DNA from 2 places in the Paenibacillus sp. FSL H8-0104 genome. Region 1 is predicted to be linked to the other one. Evidence: riboswitches for the same ligand, from Rfam matches in the RefSeq annotation. Region 1 holds a riboswitch; the other holds the start of a gene.
What was found. Region 1 has a riboswitch for cyclic di-AMP ahead of NST38_RS07220 (hypothetical protein). Riboswitches for the same ligand answer to the same signal wherever they lie in the genome.
Positions count from the first base shown of each region.

Region 1 (5,366 bases):
ATTCCTTTTTGTTTGCTTTATGTTTGAGAATCCGAATTATATGATAGTTATCATCCCATAAATGTCCGCTTTTTGTCAATAGTATCCGTTAAATTTAATGTATTAAATCTGGAATTTAATATTTGTGTTATTTTATATAACTTATCGTGTTATTTATGTGGCGAAGTGCAGGGAGGACTATATAAGGAAGGACTATATATAAATGAATCAACAAGATCGGCTCAAGCCGGAAAAGAGGGGATCAAATCTAATGATATGCAGTTCATGGGTAAAGATGACGAGATTATGCGATTTTTGATGAAAATGCCTAGCTGAAAAAGAAGTATTAAATAATACTTTACTTTTAGTTCTGAACCCGGTATAATCAATTCTGTTGCCGATTATTTACGACATGCGGTCGTGGTGGAATGGCAGACACGCTATCTTGAGGGGGTAGTGGGCGTATGCCCGTGGAGGTTCGAGTCCTCTCGACCGCATCATATGAACGATTAAAAAGAAGCTTTCCATTAATGGGAAGCTTCTTTTTTTTGTCTTTTTCGAACAGTATGACATCTGGGTTGAAAAAAGGCCATCCATTACCGGAGGAATGTTGCTCTACCTTCCGGCTACGGGTGGCCTGTGTATTATTTTTGCAGCAAATTCTTGATATCTTCTTCAATCTTGTCCGGTGTTGTTTTGGGAGCATAACGTTTAATGACCTGTCCGTTCTGATCCACGAGGAATTTGGTGAAATTCCATTTGATTGCTTTGGAGCCGAGCAGGCCAGGAGCTTCTGTGCTCAGGTGTTGGAAAAGAGGGTGAGCGCTTGAGCCGTTCACATCAATTTTCTCAAACATGGGGAAGCTCACGCCATAATTCATCTGACAGAACTCGGCAATATCGTCGGAAGATCCTTTTTCCTGTGCAAACTGGTTGCTTGGGAAACCAAGCACTTCAAATGGAGCATCTTGAAATTTGTCTTGCAATTCTTGCAGACCTTTGAATTGAGGGGTAAGGCCGCATGAGCTTGCCGTATTCACAATCAGGAGCACTTTGTCACGGTAGTCGGACATTTCAACTTCTTGACCGCGAAGGGTATTCACTTTGTAATCGTAGACTGTCATCTAAATCGCCTCCATTTATTTACTCTTATATCTTCTATTATATTGGTTGCAATTAAATATTGCAAAACTAATATGGTGTTAAAAGAATCAAAACAGGCAAGTTGTGCAGAATACGTGAATGAATTGCGAAGTGATTTACGCCAGAGTGAGAATTAGATAGCCTTGAAGAGATAGATAGAGTATAACTTTGTTGTAAGCGTTATTATGGATAGGAATTGGCAAAAATCTGCCGATTTGGTGATCTGGGCGGACTTTACACCGACATGGCATGGGTGTATGATTCATAACGTAATTTCAATTTAAACTAAAATGTACTTGAAAAACGAAACAAACGATAATATCGCTCGATCTTATCCTTAAGATATACGAACGATGTTTTAATCGCTGAGTTTCCATTCATTGATGAGTGGAAAACGGGGGAACCAACGGAATGCGCTGTCCAGGACAGTGGGCATTCATGGGGTGAATTTTCCGGTGACAGCCGGAAATAGGGCGACTCTCGCGCCCGAATCCGTCAGCTAACCTCGTAAGCGTTAAAGGGAGAGGCAACAAGCCGTACGCTGGTTCATGGTGTTTTCGCCATGGGTTATTTAAGAAGCGTTCGGGAGGCCTTGGTCCCCCACGCTTCTTTTTTGTTGTCTTTTCACGCCAAGGGAGGAACGAATGATGGATACTGAGATGGTCTTAGTGACTGCTCCAAATGAAGCAGGACGCAAATTTATCAAATTGCTGATGTACAAAAAAATGCCGTTTGCCGTTCTAACCAACAGTGCAGGGGAAGAGCGAAGACTCCGTAGAATCGGAGTAGAACATGTCATTCGCATGAATACGGCTGCAGCTCAAAAATGGTTTTTGCCGCAGGGCAGCGTAGGCAACGTGTTTATTTTCGAGAACAGTCTGAATCTGACCTGTCGTTATTTACAGATCTGCCGTTCATGGACATCGAAATCCCTGTGCGTCATTACGGAGCAGAGTCATCCTAAGGGCATCTATCGGGGCATGGGCGCAGACCGGATTGTATATTCGCTCAATGGGGAAGTTGGCTTTCTCCTCAATGGTTAATGCCATAGCTTCTGATTGCTCAGGTGTAAGGTGCCTGTTATAATTGAATGTATTAGAATCAATTTCAGAATTCACTCAAGGTATTATGAAATTGATTCATCGATAAACGGAAGTTTGAGGAGACTCATGCAGGATGGTGAGTCTTCTTTTTTATGGTTTCTATAGGTTGTTCAAAAAGTCCGCTTTTGATTACGAAGGATGCCTAACGGCATCATCAGCATCGAATATGAAATTCAGCCGAAATGTCCGTGGCTCACGTAGTTTTCCCTACGCTCCGCTACTCCATTTCTAGCTTCATTCCATCTTCTTGGTACTGAAAACCAGACTTTTTGAACTCGATTAGGATCAGGAATCACCTGTGGCTTACAAGGAGGAATTGGCGTGCCGGATGTAGGTGGATTGAAATGGTTGTTTTTTGATGTTGGAGATACGCTGGTGGATGAATGGGAGCCGGTTGATGATATTATCGGACAGTTTGTCCGTGAAGCTTGTGCTTTGGGGTATCCGGTGACAATTGAGGCGGTACGCGAACTGTTCGCGAGCTGTTACCGAAAATATGAGCAATGGCCTATGAGAGTGGCGATTCGCACATTTGTTGAAGACGAGGGGCATCAAAAACAGATTCAGGACAAGCTGAAGTTTCAAAAAGATCTTGAACGTCCTTTTCCTTCAGCAGATTTTGTTCTTCAGCAGTTGTCACGGCATTATCGCATTGGCATTATTGCCAATCAGAGTCCTGGAACGGAAGAGAGACTGGAGAGTTACGGCTTGCGGAAGTATGTTGATGTTCTGGCATGTTCAGCTGAAGAAGGAGTGTCCAAGCCAGACCCTGAGTTATACGCTGTGGCCTTGAAGCAGGCAGGTTGTGAACCGGAGGAAGCCGTCATGATCGGAGATCGGATCGATAACGACATTATACCTGCTCGGAATCTGGGCATGCGTACGATTCGAATTATGCAGGGTTACGGAAGATTCCAGCCAGATCTATCGGATGACAAACGTGCGGATTGGACTGTTGAATCATTGGATCAACTCTTGCCGTTACTGATGCCAAATCAGGATTAGATTCAGATGGTTGTTTATTGGATTGCAACAATAAAGGCTGATCAACTGGGTATAAAATACCGGAGTTGATCAGCCTTTTTAGTATTTAGCCAATTAAAATGAGATTAGAACAACCGGATCGTCTGAATGATCAGATATACATTCAGCACAACGATAATCGCGGCAATGACCCATGAGATGATTTTGAGCCACAATTTGTTGGCGAATGCACCCATGCTTTTTTTATCACTTGTGAACATCACCAGGGGAATTACAGCAAAGGGCAATTGAAGCGACAGCACGACCTGGCTCAAAATGAGCAGTTCTTCTGTGCCATGTTCTCCTGCAATGGCTGTCACAATTACCGCCGGGATGATGGCGATCAGACGTGTGACCAGTCTGCGTAGCCAAGCCGGAATTCGAATGTTCAGGAAACCTTCCATAACGATCTGCCCAGCGAGTGTACCTGTAAGGGTAGAGTTCTGACCTGATGCTAACAGCGCCACACCGAACAGGATACTTGCGACCGTAGTACCCAATAGAGGTGTCAGCAGATGATAGGCATCAGCGATCTCAGCAACCTGCGTCATACCAGCACTGTGAAATACAGCGGCAGATACAATCAGGATGGCTGCATTGATGAACAGGGCCAGTGTCAGCGCAATCGTAGAATCCATGGTCGAGTACCGAATGGCTTCTTTTTTGCCCTGTGGTGTCTGTTCGATCTGACGGGTCTGCACAATGGAAGAATGCAGGTACAGATTATGCGGCATCACGGTTGCTCCGATAATACCAATGGCAATATAGAGCATAGCCGGGTTTTGCAGGATCTCAACATTTGGTACAAAACCATGGAGAACACCGCCCATATCCGGTTTTGCCAGAAACAGATCAATCCCGAAGCAGAGGGCAATTGTTGCCATCAGCACAATGACGAGAGTTTCCAAAGCGCGGAAGCCTTTGTTTTGCAGAACAAGAATCAGGAGTACATCAACTGCGGTGATGATAACGCCGTATAACATGGGGATGTTAAATAACAGTTTTAATGCGATGGCAGAACCAATGACTTCAGCCAGATCGGTAGCTGCAATGGCAAGCTCACACAGAATCCATAACATCATAACAACAGGCATGCTGAATCGTTCACGACAGGCTTGAGCCAGATCCCGTCCAGTGACGATACCGAGCTTGCCAGCCAGCGACTGAAGGACAACGGCCATCAGGTTCGATAACAGGATAACGGATAACAAGGTATACCCGAACTGCGAGCCGCCTGCGATATCTGTTGCCCAGTTCCCCGGGTCCATGTAACCTACGGCAACGAGGTATCCTGGGCCTACAAAGGCGAGGAATTTCTTCCACCATGCAGCATTCTGCGGAACTTTCATGGAACTATGTGCTTCTCCAAGGGAAGGGGCCATGCCCGCAGTAGATAATGATTCTCTTGAAGGAGCGTTGAACGGATTTTTTTTACTCATACGATAATCACCTGACTTTGAATTATTGATTTGGAGATATTGATGCGGTACAAACCGCTCATGATATATCTAAATTTTTATGTTTATTGTTACATTGTACTCCTTCAATTATTTTTGTCTAGTGCAACTTTTATGTATCAGCACAAAATTTCGGTTGTAGCTTGAATATGCCCCTTCGTATATTACCCAACCTTAGGGAAAATACAGCCATGGCATTGAAATGCATGAAAATAATAAAGTTGTAAAAGCTGATAAAGATACAAAATTGCGTTTCAAAATGAGCCAGAAGTTTAAATTGAAAGGAAGGCAGTAAAAAACTATATGGATAAGGGAGAGATTCTGAATGGAAGCTTTATATACAGCAGTAGCGACAGTTAAAGGTGGACGTACAGGTTCGGTGACTTCTTCGGATGGCGTGCTTAAGCATGATCTGAAAATGCCAAAAGAGCTTGGTGGCTCCGGTGGTGAAGGTACTAACCCTGAGCAACTTTTTGCCGCTGGATATGGAGCATGTTATGAAAGTGCCCTTGCCAATGTAGCACGCAAAGCAGGTGTGAAATTGGAGGATGTGGTCGTTACAAGTAACGTATCCATTGGTAAAGACCCTGCGGATGACGGTTTTCAGCTGTCTGTTCGTCTGGACGTTAGCATGCCTGGTGTAGATCACAGTCAAGCAGAG
Region 1 covers NZ_JBBOTC010000001.1:1,626,898-1,632,263, forward strand. Annotated here, with positions in the region: tRNA gene NST38_RS07210 (tRNA-Leu) at 394-476, shown strand; gene NST38_RS07215 (glutathione peroxidase) at 624-1,103, opposite strand; cyclic di-AMP (ydaO/yuaA leader) riboswitch at 1,476-1,651, shown strand; gene NST38_RS07220 (hypothetical protein) at 1,770-2,165, shown strand; gene NST38_RS07225 (HAD family hydrolase) at 2,547-3,230, shown strand; gene NST38_RS07230 (Nramp family divalent metal transporter) at 3,335-4,630, opposite strand; gene NST38_RS07235 (organic hydroperoxide resistance protein) at 5,031-5,366, shown strand, end outside.

Region 2 (5,366 bases), 2.3 Mb from region 1:
GTATGACGCCGACGGATGAGCGGAAGAAAAGTATCGATTTTTCCGACACCTATTATAAATCAAAACAAGTGATTATGGTTCGCAATGTGGATAAAGACAAATATCCAACTATGGCAGAACTTGAAAATGCGAAGATTGGCGTTCAGAAAGGCTCCATTCAGGAAACGATCGGACAGAGTATTCCAGGAGCGAAGCTTACTGCGCTGGATAAAATCTCGGATATCGTGCTTCAACTGCAAACAAAACGCATTGATGCGGCAATCGTTGAAGATACCGTTGCTGCAGGTTATCTGGACGATATCATTGGACTTGCTGCTGCTGTTCCGGACGAAGAGCAAGCAGAAGCGGCAATCGGGATTCGTAAAGGTAATACCGAGCTGCTAGCTGCAGTAAATGGAACACTGGAGCGACTGAAAAGCGAAGATAAAATCAATCAGATGGTGACGGACGCCAGCCTCTTGATGGCGGATAAAGCGAACAAATCACAAAATATTTTCCAAGTATTCTGGGAGTACAAAAGTTTCTATGCTACAGGTGTAGGATACACACTTCTGTTGTCTGCACTTGGGGTTATCTTCGGGGTAATTATTGGATTGATCATCTGTTTGTTCCGTTTGCATGACGTTGCAATCTTGCGCTGGATTGGTACGGCTTACGTTGAAGTGATCCGTGGCACACCGATGTTGGTACAGTTGATGATTATTTACTATGGTTTTTCCCTGAGCTTTGGCATTAACTTCACTGCACTTCAGGCAGGTATCATTACACTTTCAATCAATAGTGGTGCCTATCTGGCGGAGATTTTCCGTGCAGGTGTCCAAGGTGTGGATCGTGGTCAGTTGGAGGCAGCGCGTTCATTAGGTATGGGAAGAGGCGCCGCGATGCGTTATATCATATTGCCACAAGCCTTCAAAGCTGTATTACCAGCGATCGGTAATGAATTCATAACTATCATCAAAGAATCCTCCATTATCTCCGTTATCGGTATGGTGGACATTATGTATCAGGCTAGCGTGGTCAAGAACATTACGTTCCAAGGGTTGAGTCCGTTTCTAATTGCAGCAGCCATCTACTTTGTAATGACGTTCATTTTGTCCAAGCTGCTGGGACGACTGGAAAGGAAGTTGAGTGCAAGTGATAGACGTTAGACAATTACACAAATCTTATGGAAATAACGATGTGCTTAGGGGCATAAACGTGACGATTGGCAAAGGTGAGGTTGTCGTGGTCATCGGTCCTTCCGGTTCAGGTAAAAGTACTTTCTTGCGTTGTCTGAATCTGCTGGAACAGCCTACCTCAGGAGAGATTGATTTTGAAGGCGTGTCAATCACGGACCCCAAGCATAACATTAACGCAACTCGTGAGAAAATGGGCATGGTGTTCCAGCACTTCAACCTGTTCCCACACAAAACGGTACAGCAAAACATCACGATTGCTCCGATTAAAGTGAAGAAACAATCCACTCAGGAAGCGGAGAAAATTGCCTCTGATCTGCTTAACACCGTGGGTTTGTACGATAAAAAAGATACATTCCCGAATCAGCTGTCTGGTGGACAGAAACAGCGGATCGCCATTGCTAGAGCATTGGCCATGCAGCCGCATGTGATGCTGTTTGACGAGCCTACGTCGGCACTGGACCCTGAGATGGTCGGTGAAGTGCTGGATGTCATGAAACGTCTTGCAGAAGGCGGAATGACGATGGTCATCGTAACACATGAGATGGGTTTTGCACGTGAAGTGGGAGACCGAATCCTGTTCATGGATGGCGGGGTTATTGTGGAAGAGGGAACACCTGATGAGGTGTTTGGAGCACCCAAAAATTCACGTACACGTGATTTTCTTGCGAAAGTACTCTAAACGATGTGATCAAATAGCGTTACTGACTTCGAGTCGGTAACGCTATTTTTTTATGGATAATAATCACGTGTGGATTCGGAAAAGTAACTTTTCTGTTACCAAATATAAAGAAGTCGGTTCGCCAACTTTTCTGAATTATCCAGTATTCTTACAGTTGATGACATGCTAAAAACCATTTGGTAAGAATTACTACAAGTTCAGGTTACAAAATTGTGATATATTGAACTCTGCCGAAACTTCCGGACAGGGAGTGTGGGGGATGTAACGATGCAGATTGTGCAGGGGGAAGATCTACAGCACACTGCTTGGGGTGAATTGGGTACATAACGTTTCAAATGTAACGAATAACCTATAGGGTGGGCTCCTCATCCGAATCCGACAACTAACTTCGCAGGCACAATGAGGGAGGAAGACCATGATTAACAAGAAACGTATAGCCAAAACAGCAGTAGCATTAATGACAACAGCAATGCTCATTCAAGCCGTTCCGGCTCACGCCGATTCAGTTCATGTGGCCAAAGAAGGGGATACCTTCTACACCTTATCAAAACAATATGGAGTAGCACTCAACACGTTGGTTAAAGCAAACAACGACATTTCGGCTTACAACATTTATGGTGGTTTGAAAATTACGATTCCCGGTAAGGCAAACAATGTTGCAGCCGCTGCGGCAACGGAGAGCAAGACCCCAGCCAAAACAGTTACCACAGCAAGTTTGGACGTTAACGCAGATAACAAAGTGGTTCAAGCCTGGGGTAAAACATTCGATTACAGCAAAGCCGTTAACGTGAAAGCAACGGCATACTCTGCAGATCCGTCTGAAAATGGAGGATGGGGTGCAGTCGATTATTTCGGAAATGACCTTGAACTGGGCACGATTGCAGTTGATCCAAGTGTAATTCCACTCGGAACCAAAGTACTGGTAACTGGTCATAGCCATCCAGGATTGCCAAAACAGGCTTTTGTAGCCACAGCGCGGGATGTGGGTGGTGCAATCAAAGGTCACCGGATTGATATCTTTATCCCCGGTAGCAAACAGTCTGTAAGCTCATTTGGATTTCAGGATATCGAGCTGTACATTCTGAAGTAGAGAGAAAATAACATTTTAAATGAATTCAAACAGGGTGTCTGCCAGTCGCTAATTCGCGATTGAACAGCACCCTTTTAATATTCTAATTTATTTTCTATCACGTTCATCTTAATCTTTGGCCTTTGGCAATCCCAACATTTCGTCCAAGGTGACCAGTTCATATCCCCGATTACGCAATTCCTCAATGATTTCAGGCAAAGCCTCAATCGTGCCGTTCAGGTTTGATCCTACACCGCCTCCAGCATGTTGCAGAACGATGGAGCCAGGTTTCACGGCAGAGAGGATGTTATCTTTCACCTGTTCCTTTGAAAGGCCTTTCCAGTCCAGGGAGTCTACGTTCCAGTTCACAATGCTATAGTGTTGTTTGGCAGCCCATCTCAGCTGTTCTTCATTAATGTCTCCATAAGGCGGCCGAATCATCTTGGGCGTATATCCTGCCAAACGTCGAATAATATCCCCGGTATGTAAAATTTGTTTGCGAAAGGCATTCATCGACAGCTTACTGAATTCAGGATGATTGTAGCTGTGATTACCAACCATATGCCCTTCCTTAACGATGCGTTTCACCAGATCCGGATGTTTCTCAGCACGACTACCCACGATAAAGAATGTAGCTCTGACATTGTATTTCTTCAATACATCCAGCACTTGTGGAGTAAATCGTGGATCAGGTACATCATCAAAAGTCAGTGCAACCTTCTTGGTTGAAGGACCATTGGTTTTGAACGTATCGGCATATTTTTGACGTAATTGTCCCAATGTCAGTTGTTCTTCTTCCGCAGAATCCGAACCTGATACGGATTCACTTGGCGGGCTTGAAACATCCCGCGATGAAACTGGAGCATGATATCCTCCGAGAAAAATAACGATAACCATTAGCATAATGAGGCGTACGCGCATAATAACGGCCTCCTTTTCCAAAATGACGTTCTCCTTGGTATGCCCGGGAGCTCCATAAAATATGCGCAGTGTGAGAAGTTTCATTGCCGATTTAGCTCATGACAGCCATAATTCCTCCATATATAACATATAGAAAAGGATAGGTGGATGGGTATGAGTACATATGATTTGAAATCCATACGTTTACAGGTGATTGAAGCAGGAGAAGATAAGGTTTTTCTCGTTACCGGAGGAAAGGCACATATTGGCGCAGTAGCCACGTTCTACGTGGATCATGAGCGCGTAAGCGGGATGACAGTACATATTCCTGGGCATAAAGAACAAGAGCTGTGTGAGCGGCTTGCCCGAAAGGCTGCCTTGCAGCTGAAAGTAACCGTTACGGTGATCATGGGTATCCATTTTGATTCCATCACGCGGATGCAGATCGACGAAATCGTGCAGACTGCAGAGAGGTTGATGGAGGATCATCTGAACAAAGATAAACGATTTTCCTGACATAAGAACCATTCAATGTTTTGATTTTATTTGCTAAAATTGAAACGAGTTGTAGATTGTTACGTATGTATGTTTATATACGATGTAATATCGACTAGGAGGAATAACATAATGTCCATTTTCAAACGTTTGCGTGATCTAACTATGTCTAACATCAACGCCATTATTGACAAGGCGGAAGATCCAATCAAGATGACGGACCAATATATCCGTGACATGCAAGAGGATCTGGAAGATGCGGAGAAAGCAGTAGCTCAACAGATCGCCATTGAGAAGAAATTCAAGCAGTTGTTCGAAGAGCAGGAAGCTCTTGTGAAGAAACGTGAAGAGCAGGCGCATACGGCGGCACGTGCTCAGAATCTGGATCTGGCTCGACGTGCCCTGGAAGAGAAAAAGGCTGCTGAAGAGAAGATGGCTGAGTACAAAACCAGCTATGACCAAAACAAGGCTTCTGCAGATAACCTGCGTGGCAAGCTTGACGAAATGCGTAAGCAGTTGACTCAAATGAAGAACAAACGTGAAACACTGGTAGCCCGTTACAATGCAGCAAAAGCCCAAACGGAAATCAACAAAGCGTTGAATGGGTTTGGCTCTGATACTGCAAGTGCTGGTATGAAGCGTATGGAAGAGAAAATGATGCAGATGGAAGCACAGGCTGAAGCAAGTAACGAAATGTCTTCCAAAGGAAAATCTTTGGATGAAGAGTTCGAGAAGTTGGGTAAAGATCAGGCTGTTGAAGATGAACTCGCAGCATTGATGAAACAGTACGATAATAAGAACTAATACCTTGGTTGTCAGCAAGGTTAACCAGCGGAGGAGAAGAGTATTTCTCCTTCGCTTTTAAATGCGGTTCATGTTGATATGTGGGGGCTGTGTAAATGGATTTGAACATTTTGGCGATGCTGGTCTGGACCGGATCTGGTTCGGTTTTGCTGTTTGTCCTGATGTATGTTGATTCACTGTTCACGAAATATAAGGATTTTGCTGAAGTTAAGGCTGGCAATATGGCCGTTACTACACGTAT
Region 2 covers NZ_JBBOTC010000001.1:3,954,586-3,959,951, reverse strand. Annotated here, with positions in the region: gene NST38_RS17590 (ABC transporter substrate-binding protein/permease) at 1-1,148, shown strand, start outside; gene NST38_RS17585 (amino acid ABC transporter ATP-binding protein) at 1,135-1,857, shown strand; cyclic di-AMP (ydaO/yuaA leader) riboswitch at 2,076-2,270, shown strand; gene NST38_RS17580 (3D domain-containing protein) at 2,273-2,947, shown strand; gene NST38_RS17575 (polysaccharide deacetylase family protein) at 3,056-3,847, opposite strand; gene lpdD (prenylated flavin chaperone LpdD) at 4,001-4,342, shown strand; gene NST38_RS17565 (PspA/IM30 family protein) at 4,454-5,125, shown strand; gene NST38_RS17560 (DUF350 domain-containing protein) at 5,221-5,366, shown strand, end outside.
Region 2: it holds a riboswitch for cyclic di-AMP, as region 1 does, so the genes downstream of both, NST38_RS17580 (3D domain-containing protein) here and NST38_RS07220 (hypothetical protein) in region 1, are expected to answer to the same signal.